4 regions of the Pseudophaeobacter arcticus DSM 23566 genome follow, and region 3 is predicted to be linked to each of the others. Evidence: riboswitches for the same ligand, from Rfam matches in the RefSeq annotation. Region 3 holds a riboswitch; each other region holds the start of a gene.

Region 1 (3,151 bases), on a different contig from region 3:
CCGGATTCGGAAGGCGGGATCGCGTCCGCGCAAGGTACGCGGGCTGGCGGGCTTCGTCCACCGCTGTTGACCAACTGGGGCTCGGCAGGTCAGACTTTGGGGGCGGTGCCTGATTTGGCGCCGGGTGCTGACCCTGCTGCGTGGTCGGTTTTATTGAGTTTTAAGGCCCGCCTTTTATGAACTGGTTTTTCGGCGCGTGTTTGTGATCGAAGTTGGGCCTGTGTATCCGGATTGTGTGATATGACTATGCCATTGTCTAAAAACACCGGGTTTGGCAGGGGCTGCTTTGGCCCGCTTGCCAGCGCGGCGGGGGGCTGGGAAAGGGCTCGGTATGGATGATCATCTCACAGACCAATCCGTGCGATCCCTCACGCTGCATGCGCTGAGTGTTGGCGATGGCATTCTGGCGCTTTGCCCGCTGCCAGGCAGTGGCGGCGACTACAAGGGAGACATGGATCACCTGCATGACTGGCAGCCAGGGCTGGTGATCTCGATGACAACCGAAGTTGAACATCTCGGCGCTGGTGCGGCGCCTTTGGGGCAGGATTTTCAGGCCATGGGCTCTCGCTGGATCCATCTGCCATTGCCAGATTTTTCCGCCCCAACCAAAGACATGCTGGCGCAATGGCCCGCGGTCAGCGCGCTGGCCTTGCAGGCTCTGCGCGGGGGCGGCCGGGTGCTGGTGCATTGCAAAGGCGGTTGCGGGCGGTCCGGCATGGTGGTTCTGCGTCTGATGATTGAGGCCGGGGAACAGCCCGACAAAGCGCTGCGTCGGCTCCGTGCTGTGCGCGCCTGCGCTGTCGAGACCGAGGATCAGATGACCTGGGCGCGGGCCGCTGCAAAACGGCCAGGAGCCAAGAAAGCCAGAAAGATATAAAGCCGAAAGATATAGGGGGCGGAGCGCAGCTTCTGGCTCTTAAACCGCCCGCCCCCCAATAAAACTTGCCGCTACAGCGCTGGGTGGACGGTTTGCGCAGTGGTCTGTTGGGGCAGAGGCTTTGGCAGGGCTTCGCCCATGGCGCAGGGGGGCTGATGCAGTTTTGCTGCGGCAAAGGCCCGGCTGTCTGGCTGGAACAGAGTATCAGCAAACAGATCCAGGGCCTCGGTATCGGTTGCTTCGGTGACGTCACAAAACACCCGAATGCGGTCGTGGGTGGCAATGAACCGGGCCGGGCAATGTCGCGCGCAGCCATCCAGAAGGCTTTCACCGCAGAGCTCAAATTCGGCGGATGTCACCGGGCGGGCCTTATCCAGCGCCCCGGCCAGCGCCGTGAGCATCCGGGACAGGGCCGGGCAGGGCCTGCCCAGGTGCATACAGATGCTCTGGGAAAAGTGATGTGTTTGTTTGGTCGTTGTCTGGTCCATCGGTGTCATGATGCGCCCTCCGCGCGCTGGCGGGAAAATCAGAAGGCGCAGGCATGAGACCAGGAGGGCGTTACCCGCAACCACCTCATGCACCCGCCCGGACTCCCCGTCCAGTTTCGAGTTACATTGGTGATGGCAGGTCTCCTGACTTGCGGGTCGATACGGTTTCGGTCCTTCCCGGCAGGGATCATATCCCCGTGCCAGTGGTTCACCCGAAGCGCTCACCGCTTACAGTTGCGGGGGCAGTCGCGGAGTTGGCAGGGCTGCAATAGCCTGGCCGCACCGCGTTCCCTTTTCATCCTGGACACAAGAACATGCATCGCAGAAACCATCTCTCCAACCGCTATCGCTGACAGATATGAGTCGTCAATCACCAATTGCGCAATTGGCACAGCAAGGCCCATACCGGCCCGGAGATACCAGTACAGAGAAAACAGTATGGACAGGATCACCCACGCCACAGCGGCAAAGGGTGGCGGGCAGGGATGGACAGCGGAGCAAGCAGCCAGGTGGCGCCGACAGTTGGGTCGTCACAGCTGTGGCTGGCCGCAACCGGGATCAGGCGCTGCGGTTCACCCGGTCTTCGGTCAGGCTGGCGAACTCTGCCACGCGCTGCTTGAAGCGGGTGTTGATCTTGGACCGCGCCAGTTTGAGCGATTGCAGCAGCAGCCGCCCAGACAGGGTTTTGGCCTGCACATTGACCTTCACCGAAAGGCGGGTGCGGCGCGGCGAGAGCGCCAATAGTTCAATCTGGCCCTTGCCAGACAGGCTGGCGCTATCGCCCTCAAAACCAATCAAGGTGGTGGGCTCGTAGTTGGAAAGCTCCAGGTGCAACTCACGGGGTTTGCCGCGAAAATCCGTCCGAATATCCCAGGCCATGCCAACCTGCGGGGTGGCATCGTCGCTCAAACGCTGTACTTCGATGCCGCGCCGGATTGCCGACCGTTCAAAGCTGGCAAAATCGGAAATCGCTTCAAAGACTTCAGCCAGAGGCGTGTCGACGTCCTCTTTACTCGTTAATTCCATGATATGCCGCCTGACCAGTGGTCAGCCCTCAGAGAGTATTATTGGATTAGGTGATAGAATAATCTCCTTAATCCAAAGTGTCCGCAAGCCAGTTTTCGAGAAGAAAATGTGCAATTGCACCCTTTCTCGCCGGTTTGATGATTGGGTGTTCTCCTGCAAAGACAGTCATCATCTCCTGACGGCTCACCCAGATTGCATCTTCGATTTCCTTGGGGTCGATGGTGATGTCGCGGCTGGTGGCCTGACCGCTGCAGCCAAACATCAGCGACATCGGGAATGGCCAGGGTTGACTGGAGAGGTAGCCAACCTCGCCAACAGAAACGCCTGTTTCTTCAAACACTTCGCGGCGCACGGCTGCTTCCAGAGTTTCCCCGGGCTCAACAAAACCGGCCAAGAGCGAATACATACCGTCTGGCCAGCCAGGTGATCGGCCCATCAGGACGTCATCGCCATGGGTGACCAGCATGATGACAACTGGATCGGTGCGCGGGAAATGCAGCGCCTTGCAGCTGGGGCATTTGCGTTGCCAGCCGGCCTGCGCGACCTGGCTTTTGCCACCGCAGCGGGCACAGAACTGGTGTGACTGATGCCAGGACAGCAGGGCTTTGGCGGTGGCGGCCAGCTCTGCCTCCAGCGGAGAGAGGCGCGCCATGATGCGGCGCAGTTCGGCAAAGACATAGCCCGTCGGCAGGTCCGGGTGCTGTTGTTCGCTCAGGTCGGCAAAACTGGCCAGGGCCATCTCATCCAATGCATCCGGCTG
Region 2 (3,151 bases), on a different contig from region 3:
GGTTACGCTGGCGCCACCTGCAGCTGTGATCATGGCGTCAGGGATGGCAAACCTGCCGGCCGTGAAGGGCGCATCTGCGGGTCCGTCCAACAGGAAAACACGCGGTTTGGCGAATTCGGCGGTTCTGGCTTCAATGCTGGCCAAGTGCTGCTGCCAGCCTGCAATCAAGGCTTCTGCCTTGTCTTCCACATGCATGACCTTGCCGAGCCGCAGAACGTCGTTGAACAAAAGATCCATACTGGCCGCTGGGCGGTCTTTGTCCAGATGCACGCAGCTTTCGGTCAGGACCATGGTTTTGATACCAAAGGGCGCCAGGGTGTCCGGGGTCACATCGCCACCGGGCTTCATGCCGTAGTACCAGCCGGCAAAAAACAGATCAGCAGAGGCCGAGACCAGATTTTCGACGCTTGGATATTTGGGCGCAAGTTCAGGGATATCGCCGCGATCTTTGTCGAATGTGGGGCTTGTCTTATACCATCCGGAGATGCCGGTGACGCCAACCATCTTGTCCTGCAGGCCAAGCGCAAAAGCCATTTCAGACATATTGATGTCATGCACAACCAGCCGTTCCGGCATGGTTTCAAAAACCAGTGGAGTGCCGCAATTGTCGACCTTCACTTCATGTGCCGCGACGCTACTTGCAGCACCAAGGAGGAGCGCAGCAGACCAGAGAGTTTTCATTGTGAGTTTTCCTTCAGATTTTGGAAGTCTGTTTTGCGAATATCGAGCGCAGGGATCATCCGGCCCTCATGGGGGAAGCACAGATAGCTGACCCCAAAGGTCGCCTGGACATTTTCAGGGGTCAGGACCTCGGCGGCGGGACCAAAGGCCACAAGCCGCGTTGATTTCATCAAGGCCGCATGGGTGGCAAATTCCGGGATCATCACCAGATCATGCACCACCATGACAACGGTGATGCCCAGAGAGGCAACCAGGGACAAAATGCGCCCTTTGGCATCCGGGTCCAGGTGGTTGGTCGGCTCATCGAGAAACAAGAGCTTGGGCTCCTGCGCAAGGGCACGGGCGATATGCGCACGCTGGCGCTCCCCGCCTGACAGCTGTGCCATTGGTTTATGCGCCATTTTCGTAAGCCCTGTGAGGTCCAGAATGGCCTCGATGGCTTGGCTGTTTTGATGTGCGGACCGGCGCGCCGCGATTGGCAGTTGCCCTAGGGCAATATAGTCCTGAAGTCGCAGCCGCCCATCCGGGGAGCTTTGCTGGCTGACAAGGGCAATGTGTCCTGCCCGATCCTGAGCTTTCATCTGGCGCAGGCTGGCACCCCCTATGAAAACCTCACCAAGCGCCAGAGGTTCACATCCTGAGAGCAGGTTCAGCAGGGTCGATTTGCCGGCGCCATTTGGCCCGGCAATGGCGAGGATCGAACCCTGCTGCAAATCAAAGGAAACCCCCGAGACCAGCAGGTCTCCGTTCAGGGCAAAATACTCCAGGTCGCGCACACAGAGAAAAGGTCGCGATAAAGGTGGCGATCCGGTCATGTCTTGGCCTCCGTCCTGTAGGCGGGAAGCCGTGCCAGGGTTTTGTCGTACAATCTCTTTGGTCGCTCCGAGGCTGTGCTCCAGCCCGTGTCGCTTGCCAAAAACTGCTGGGCAAAACAGGCGATCGCCTCGATATCCGCCTGGGCTTCGATCTCACCAAACAGATACTGTGTCTTGCCCGGACCCTGCAATCCGACCGTTATCGGGCGTTCGCAGCCCGCCATGCAGTCTACGGCCCGTAAAACGAACCGCTTTGACACATGTTCCGCCAGTGCTGCCCGTAGTTTGCGCGCGGCGCCTGCCCCTTTGCAGGTGGTGCAAATCAATATGGAATGATCACTGTGGTTGGTCATGTCTCGCCCCGCAGTTAAACGCGCGAAGAGAGCAGGTGCCGGTCCTGTGTAGCCAGTTACTCTGTGCCATCTAAGCCTCCGTCAGGACTCCCCGTCCTGGGTTGGGTGAACAAATGGATGGCAGGTCTCCTGACTCGCGGGTCGAGGCCTTGCCGCGCCTTCCCACCCTATGGGGCAGTGGCTTGTTGCAGCAGTGCTCTCCGCTCACAGTTGCGGGGGCAGTCACGGATTTGGCGCCTATTGGCTACACCACACCGTATTCCCTTTTCATTTTCCCGGAGTGACCCCGGGAAAAACCATCTAGGCCATGTATGAGGTCAATCTTGAGACTGTCAATCAAATTGAAAGGCAGGAGTTGCGGCCCGGCGCGCGCCGTGAACGCGCGTCAGCTCCCCTGATTGGCTCTCTGCGCCCCCCGCCTGGCCAGTACTGCGCCAAGTTGCTGGCGGTCACACGTCGCAACACTCTTGGGCATCGGCTTCCATCATAGTTGAGCGGTCAATACCAGCATCCTGGGCCACCATGAGACAGGCTAGATAACGGCGTTTCAGATTGCGCCAGTGGGACGTCAGCAGAGCCGGACGAAGCTGCCAGATGCCGGGACTGAACACCTAGGGTCCAGACCCTAGTCTAGTCTCCACCGATTTGGCGCGTCATGAGCCGAGACAGGTGGGAGTTTCGGTTGAGCAAAAAAGCCCTCAGAAGACTTGGATAATTTTCAGATACCGCCTGTTTGACCGATGGTCGTGCAGCCAAAACTTCGCGCCACGCCAGAACCTTTTCTTTGTCAGTCAGGATGTCGAAATCGCCGATTTCATCGAACGAGTCGAAGTACCGAAAGACCGGTGCAAAGACGGCATCAACAAGAGTGAACTCACTCCCTGCGAAATACGGGCCTTGTCCCAGTTGTCGCTCAAGTTGTGTGAATTTTGCCTCCAGTGTTTGGAGTTTCTTATTGAACGTGTCGGCAGTCTGGGCGTTATAAAGTCCCGCTATGTCGTTGAGGGTGGCCGACCCGAACTCGATCCAACCACGGTGCTGTGCGCGCGTTATCGCAGCCGAAGGGTGGAGAGGCGACGGCCGGGTATCTTCCAGGTACTCCAAGATCGCAGAGGATTCGAATATCGCTTCTTGCCTGTCGGTCAAAACCGGCGTCTTTCCCAGCGGCGAAATGGTTAGAAACCAGTCAGGCTTGTTTGAAAGGTCGATATCAGTGCGTTCAAAAGAAACGCCTTTTTCCAACATCGAGATCGCGGCTCGCTGAACATATGGGCAAAGTGAATGGCTTATCAGATGCAGGGT
Region 3 (3,151 bases):
CTGCCCCAGATCCTGGGGGGTATCGGTCTGGTCCAACCCGTGGCTTTCGCGAAAGACGACATGCATCAGATATTGCCTCGCGCGCTTGGAGAAAACTGAAGGCCGGATTGCAGACCCCGGATTGCGCCCCGGATTGCGCCCGGGATCACACCTGACCCACCCCGAAGGCGGGCGTGAGTGCGCTCATCCCGGGACGGGCGCGATCCTTTCCGCATCGGTGTCTGGCAGGTCAAGCGCGGGGCCATGGAATCAGGCCCCCAGTTCGGCGCGAATGGCGGCACCGTCGATATTGTCGTGTTCTGCAATCACCACCAGCTGGGTACGACGTGGTGCGTCGCCCCAGGGCTTGTCGTACTGGGCCCGCAGGCGCTCGCCCACGGCCTGAACCAACATGCGCATGGGTTTTCCCTCCACCGCGACATAGCCTTTGACGCGCAGTATATTACGTGTGCGGGCAAGTTTCACGATAGCATCTTGCAGCGCTTCCGGATCGGCGACTTCGCCCATTTCGACAACAATGCTCTCAAAATCGTCGTGTTCGTGATCGTGGTGCCCATCGTGATGGCTGGGGCGGCCCTCCAGGTCGTCTTCGGCGGCGGCATTCAGACCCAGGATGATACGCGGATCAATCACGCCTTCGCTCATCGGCAGGATTGGCAGCGGACGCGGCGCTTCGGCCTCGATCACCTTGCGGGCAGCCTCCAGGCCGGCCTGGCCTGCCAGATCGGCCTTGGACAGCAACACGATGTCGGCGCAGGAGATCTGATCCTCAAACACCTCGGAGAGCGGCGTTTCGTGATCGAGACTGTCATCGGCTGCGCGTTGGGCCTCAACCGCGGCAAGATCGGGGGCAAACTGCCCGGCGGCCACGGCTTCGGCATCGGCCAGGGCAATGACGCCATCCACAGTGATGCGCGAGCGGATCGCAGGCCAGTCAAAGGCCTTGAGCAGGGGCTTGGGCAGCGCCAGGCCAGAGGTTTCGATCAGGATATGTTCGGGCTGTTCCGGCAGCGCCATCAGGGCCTCGATGGTGGGGATGAAATCATCCGCCACGGTGCAGCAGATGCAGCCATTGGCCAGCTCGACGATGTTGTTTTCCGGGCAGTTTTCATCGGCGCAGGACTTCAGGATGTCGCCATCAACACCAGCGGTGCCAAATTCATTGACCAGAACCGCCAGGCGTTTGCCCTGGGGGTTTTGCATCAGGTGGCGGATCAGGGTGGTTTTCCCCGCGCCCAAAAAGCCTGTGATAATGGTGACGGGGATCTTGTTGAGGTCGCTCATGGGGATTTAGTCCTTGGAAGGCAGGGTGATCGGGGGGATACGGGCGATGGATTGTTTGCGGAACACCTGTGGGCGTTCACGCCAGGGCACCAGGCCATCCGCTGTGGCGGCATAGGCGGCGGCGCCAGCCAGAATGTCGTCAACATGGGCCTCAGGGTCAAGATCGCCATAGATATAGCTCCAGCGGGCCTCTCCGCCGGTCAATACCATGGCACAGCCGCGTTTGCAGGCCGAAAGACATTCCACACCGCGCACCGTGACACCGGCAGGCAGGCTGGCGTCCGTCAGGGCTGCCATCAGCAGCGCGCCGGGGCGGGTGGCCTCGGGGTCGACGCCGTCGCGTTTGCAGGTAGTGCAGATTGTCAAAGTGACCTCTGCGGTATCTTCAGTGGCGGGGAGTGCCATATCTTCTGCCATCAGCGCGCGTTTCCTTTATGTGTGAGGAACGGGGCCGGGCCAGCAGAGAGAGGGCAGAGGGCGCACTCCCACAACCAGTCGCGACACACCCCGTCCGCTCGTTGTCTCATCCGTTGGCAGGTCTCCCGGCTTGCGGATTCTAACAGGCCAGGGCCTGTCTGCGGTGCTCTTGCCTTCCCGACGATGTGCAAGACGCACGGGCCAGTGGCATCAGAGACCTCTCCGGTCACGGTCGCGGGGGCGGCTGTGCTTGAGAGCCGATACCAAAAGTAAGTATCAGCCTGTCACATTCCCTCTTCGCCTGCAATTTGCAGGAACCAACGAAAACCCCTTGCGCTATCGAGGCCTTCCTTGTCAAGACTTGGGCAAACAGCAGGAGTGAACCCCGTGAGTGAGAAGTCCGAAACCGGCATTTCAGAAGAGGAAGCGGCACGTCACGCCTCCAAGATGGCCAAGAAGAAGGCCGCGCGTGATCGCATGATGAAAACCAAGGATGGGGAAAAGGGGCTGATCATTGTCCACACCGGTCCCGGCAAGGGCAAATCCAGCTCGGGATTCGGCATGATCATGCGCTGTATTGCCCATGGGATGCCCTCGGCGGTGGTGCAGTTCATCAAGGGGGCCTGGCAGACCGGCGAGCGCACATTGATCGAAGAGAACTTTAGCGATCTGTGCCAATTCTACGCCATGGGCGAGGGCTTCACCTGGGAAACCCAGGATAAGGAACGCGACATTGCTGCGGCCCAAAAGGGTTGGGAAAAAGCCAAGGAGATGATCCGCGATGAGCGCAATACCATGGTGCTGTTGGATGAGATCAACATCGCCCTGCGCTATGATTACCTGAACCTGGAAGAGGTGCTGGAGTTCCTGGTGGAAGAAAAACCACCGATGACTCATGTGGTTCTGACCGGGCGCAACGCCAAGGAAGAGCTGATCGAGATTGCCGATCTGGTCACCGAGATGGGTCAGATCAAACACCCCTTCCGCGCCGGTGTTAAGGCACAAAAAGGCGTGGAGTTTTAAGCGCGTATCAGCCCGGAGCCTGCTCTGGGCTGATATCGTCAATTGGTGTGGTTGCGGCGGTTAGGCCAGTTTGTTGCGGATATAGGTGTCCACCGCTGCGCGCTGATCTGCATCCAGCCGCAGGTTTAGCTTGGTGCGGCGCAGCAGGAAGTCTTCGCCTGTGCGCACCCATTCGTTTTTGATCACCCAGTCCAGCTCTTGGGCGGTGATGGTTGCGCCAAAATCCTGGCCCAGATCCTGCGCGGTTTTGGCATCCCCCAGAACCTCCCAGGCCTCCAGCCCATAGGCGCGCATCAGCCGTCGGCTGGCATAGGCGGACAGGAAGGGATAATCGCTGGCCAGTTTGGCCGTCAGCCTGGCCACATCCGCGACCGGAAAATCGCCACCAGGCATCGCCACACCGACGGTCCAGTTGCCAGGGAGCCCC
Region 4 (3,151 bases), on a different contig from region 3:
ACTGGGGCACTCTGATCTCCCTCCCGGACGGGTCGGTGACCCAGGTTAAGTGGTTGAACTATGCGTCTCAGTCAGCGTCGGATTTCAGCTTTCAGTCGGGGCCGGTGTGTTTTCTGAAGGGAACGCTGATCGATACGGCAACAGGCGCCAGACTGGTCGAGACATTACGCCCGGGCGACTTGGTCGAAACGCTAGACAACGGAATGCAGCCGGTGAGGTACATTTCTTGCAGATGCTACAAGTTCAAAAATGGTCCTCACAAGATGAAACCTATTCGGATTCGTCCCAATGCGCTCGGGCCGAAGACACCGAACCGCGAACTTCTCGTCTCGCCGCAACACAGGATCGCTCTGCCGCAGAACAATCCCACCCATATCGTGGCGGCAAAAAGGCTTCTTCGGCTACCCGGTGTCACGGAACGGCCGTCTTGCAAAATTGCACGGTACTACCACATCTTGCTTGATCAGCATCAACTGGTCCGGGCGAATGGCGCTTGGGCAGAAACACTCTTGGTGACAAAATACAGCAGCGACCAGGCACAGCTACCAAGCCAGCTGCAACGGACTCGAATGAAGCCCATTCGGACAATCGAAAAGGTTTCGCGGCCTCCCGCTTTTACCTTTCTCTAGCGGCAATCAAGTACTCAAACCCATACCGACCCGGCTTCACATCAAAGGGGTGCTTGCCGAGCAGCCAGACCGGAGATTCAAGAACTGCGCAGCATGCGTCAAAAAAGGGCTGAAAGTGAGCATTCGCTGCGGCTTTTCATGCCAAACAGCACGCCTTCGGTTGGCTTCCGGTCAAGCGCGGCCTGTCGTGCCAAGGTCTGCTTCGTGGTGAAAACGAGCCAATATCTTCTCATCTTACAGGTCTTTTAACATCAGTGCGTTTTCGATCTTGATAATGTCGTTTGCAACTCAGCGACAAAACACCTTCTCCATACACTGCCCAATGTAAGGTGCCGCTTTCCTTCGCGGGGGAGTGGAGAATTGGGAAGCCGGTGAAACTCCGGCGCTGCCCCCGCAACGGTAACGAAGATCAGGTTACGGCAATCAACCACTGGAACGAGGAATCCGGGAAGGTGCCGCAGCCGGGCGAGAGCCACTTCGGAGTCCGGAAACCAGCCTTGCGCATATGTCAAATCGCGGGTGGCGGTGGGGGCTTCCATGTCGGACGGCTTCCTCGCGCCGCCGATTGGTCCCTCCTGTCATCTGCCCAAGAAACGCCGCGGGGCGCGGCAGGAGAATCAGAGATGAATTCAGCAATCGAGCTTCTGGCGCGGCGTGTGCCGGGCCATTCCCTTGAACAGGCGTTCTACAACGATCCTGACATCTTCCAGACCGATCTCGAAGCCATCCATTACCGCGAGTGGCTGTTTGCAATCCCCGCCTGCGAGCTTGAGAAACCGGGCAGCTACGTGACGCACAAGGTCGGCGCCTACCAGGTCATCATCGTGCGCGGCGCCGACAACCGGATCCGCGCCTTTCACAACACCTGCCGTCACCGTGGTTCGATTATCTGCAAGGCGCGCAAGGGCAATGTACCGAAACTGGTCTGCCCGTATCATCAATGGACCTACGAGCTCGATGGCTCCTTGCTCTGGGCGCGTGATATGGGGCCGGGTTTCGACCCGGGTCAGCACGGGCTGAAGACGGTTCATTGCCGGGAACTGGCCGGGTTGGTCTATATCTGCCTCGCCGATGAAGCGCCTGATTTCGAAGCCTTCGCCGAGATTGCGCGTCCTTATCTTGAGCCCCATGACCTCGCCAATGCCAAGATCGCCCATGAAAGTACGATCATCGAAAAGGGCAACTGGAAGCTGGTCTGGGAGAATAACCGCGAATGCTATCATTGCGGCGGCAACCACCCCGCCCTTTGCCGGACCTTTCCCGATGACCCTACGGTCACGGGCATCGAGCAGGGGGCAACGCCTCCGCATCTGCAAAAGCACTTTGACCGCTGCGAAGCCGTGGGCTTGCCGTCGCAGTTCTACATGCATGACGACGGTCAATTCCGCTTGGCCCGGATGCCGCTCAAGGAAGGGGCGGAAAGTTATACGATGGATGGCAAATCTGCGGTGCGTCGCTGGCTGGGACGCGCTCCCTTTGCGGATGCAGGTTCGTTGTTGAAGTTTCATTATCCCACCACATGGAACCACTTCCTTGCCGATCATTCCATCGTCTTCCGCGTCACCCCGATTAGCCCCACCGAAACCGAGGTCACGACCAAGTGGCTCGTCCACAAGGATGCGGTCGAGGGGAGCGATTATGATCTGAAGCGGCTGACCGAGGTCTGGGAAGCAACAAATGACGAGGACCGTCAGGTGGTTGAAGACAACCAGCAGGGCATAGATAGCCCCGCCTATGCGCCTGGCCCCTATTCCTCGACCCAGGAAACCGGCGTGCTGCAATTCGTAGAATGGTATTGCGCGACCTTGGCTGCGCATCTGCGTCCCAACGCCTTGGCGGCGGAGTAAACATGATGACCCTCTCCCCTTCTTCCGCGCCCACGATCTGGCAGGACACCGAAATGCTGGAATGTGTCTCGGTCGTTCCGGAAACTCCGGGCACGGCAAGTTTCTCATTCAGGTCGCCTTCGGGAGCACAGTTCGCCTATGATCCGGGCCAATTCCTGACCTTGGAAATTCCCGCCCCGGATCAGCCCGGCGGGGTGGTGCATCGGACCTATACGATCTCCTCCTCCCCCTCGCGGCCCCGGTCGATTACCATCACGGCAAAGGCGCAGAACGACAGTATCGGAACGCGCTGGATGCTGGACAACCTGAAGCCGGGAATGCGGATCAAGGCGATCGGTCCGGCCGGACTCTTCACCAATGTGGATAGCCGCGCCAAGAAGTTTCTTTTTCTCTCGGCTGGTTCGGGGATCACGCCGATGATGTCTATGACCACCTGCATGTGGGACGAAGGGCGCGATCTCGATGTGGTGTTCATCAACTGCGCCAAACGCCCATCCGAGATCATCTTCCGCCAGCGCCTCGAGCAGATGGCCAGCCGCTCATCAGGACTGGATCTGAAATTCGTCGTTGAGGAACCCGATCTCTATCGCCCTTGGACCGGCTATCAGGGCTTTTTCAATCAGCTCATGCTTGGTCTCATGGCGCCGGACTATCTTGAGCGCGAAGTCTATTGCT

The links. Region 3 has a riboswitch for cobalamin ahead of ARCT_RS0101075 (DUF1636 family protein). Riboswitches for the same ligand answer to the same signal wherever they lie in the genome.
Region 1: linked by a shared signal. The riboswitch ahead of ARCT_RS26580 (hypothetical protein) and the one ahead of ARCT_RS0101075 (DUF1636 family protein) in region 3 are both predicted to bind cobalamin.
Region 2: linked by a shared signal. The riboswitch ahead of ARCT_RS0119860 (DUF1636 family protein) and the one ahead of ARCT_RS0101075 (DUF1636 family protein) in region 3 are both predicted to bind cobalamin.
Region 4: linked by a shared signal. The riboswitch ahead of ARCT_RS0121240 (aromatic ring-hydroxylating oxygenase subunit alpha) and the one ahead of ARCT_RS0101075 (DUF1636 family protein) in region 3 are both predicted to bind cobalamin.

What each region holds. Positions count from the first base shown of each region.
Region 1 is NZ_KI421507.1:3,216,891-3,220,041, reverse strand. Features, by position in the region: gene ARCT_RS0119900 (protein-tyrosine phosphatase family protein) at 332-877, shown strand; gene ARCT_RS26580 (hypothetical protein) at 949-1,374, opposite strand; cobalamin riboswitch at 1,483-1,713, opposite strand; gene ARCT_RS0119890 (SRPBCC family protein) at 1,924-2,391, opposite strand; gene nudC (NAD(+) diphosphatase) at 2,459-3,151, opposite strand, start outside.
Region 2 is NZ_KI421507.1:3,209,534-3,212,684, reverse strand. Features, by position in the region: gene ARCT_RS0119870 (ABC transporter substrate-binding protein) at 1-681, opposite strand, end outside; gene ARCT_RS26575 (ABC transporter ATP-binding protein) at 678-1,496, opposite strand; gene ARCT_RS0119860 (DUF1636 family protein) at 1,493-1,849, opposite strand; cobalamin riboswitch at 1,952-2,165, opposite strand; gene ARCT_RS0119855 (glutathione S-transferase family protein) at 2,480-3,151, opposite strand, start outside.
Region 3 is NZ_AXBF01000004.1:219,826-222,976, reverse strand. Features, by position in the region: gene cobN (cobaltochelatase subunit CobN) at 1-66, opposite strand, end outside; gene cobW (cobalamin biosynthesis protein CobW) at 250-1,284, opposite strand; gene ARCT_RS0101075 (DUF1636 family protein) at 1,291-1,701, opposite strand; cobalamin riboswitch at 1,800-2,038, opposite strand; gene cobO (cob(I)yrinic acid a,c-diamide adenosyltransferase) at 2,089-2,724, shown strand; gene glpD (glycerol-3-phosphate dehydrogenase) at 2,785-3,151, opposite strand, start outside.
Region 4 is NZ_KI421507.1:3,464,701-3,467,851, reverse strand. Features, by position in the region: gene ARCT_RS27275 (Hint domain-containing protein) at 1-629, shown strand, start outside; cobalamin riboswitch at 940-1,143, shown strand; gene ARCT_RS0121240 (aromatic ring-hydroxylating oxygenase subunit alpha) at 1,253-2,476, shown strand; gene ARCT_RS0121235 (2Fe-2S iron-sulfur cluster-binding protein) at 2,479-3,151, shown strand, end outside.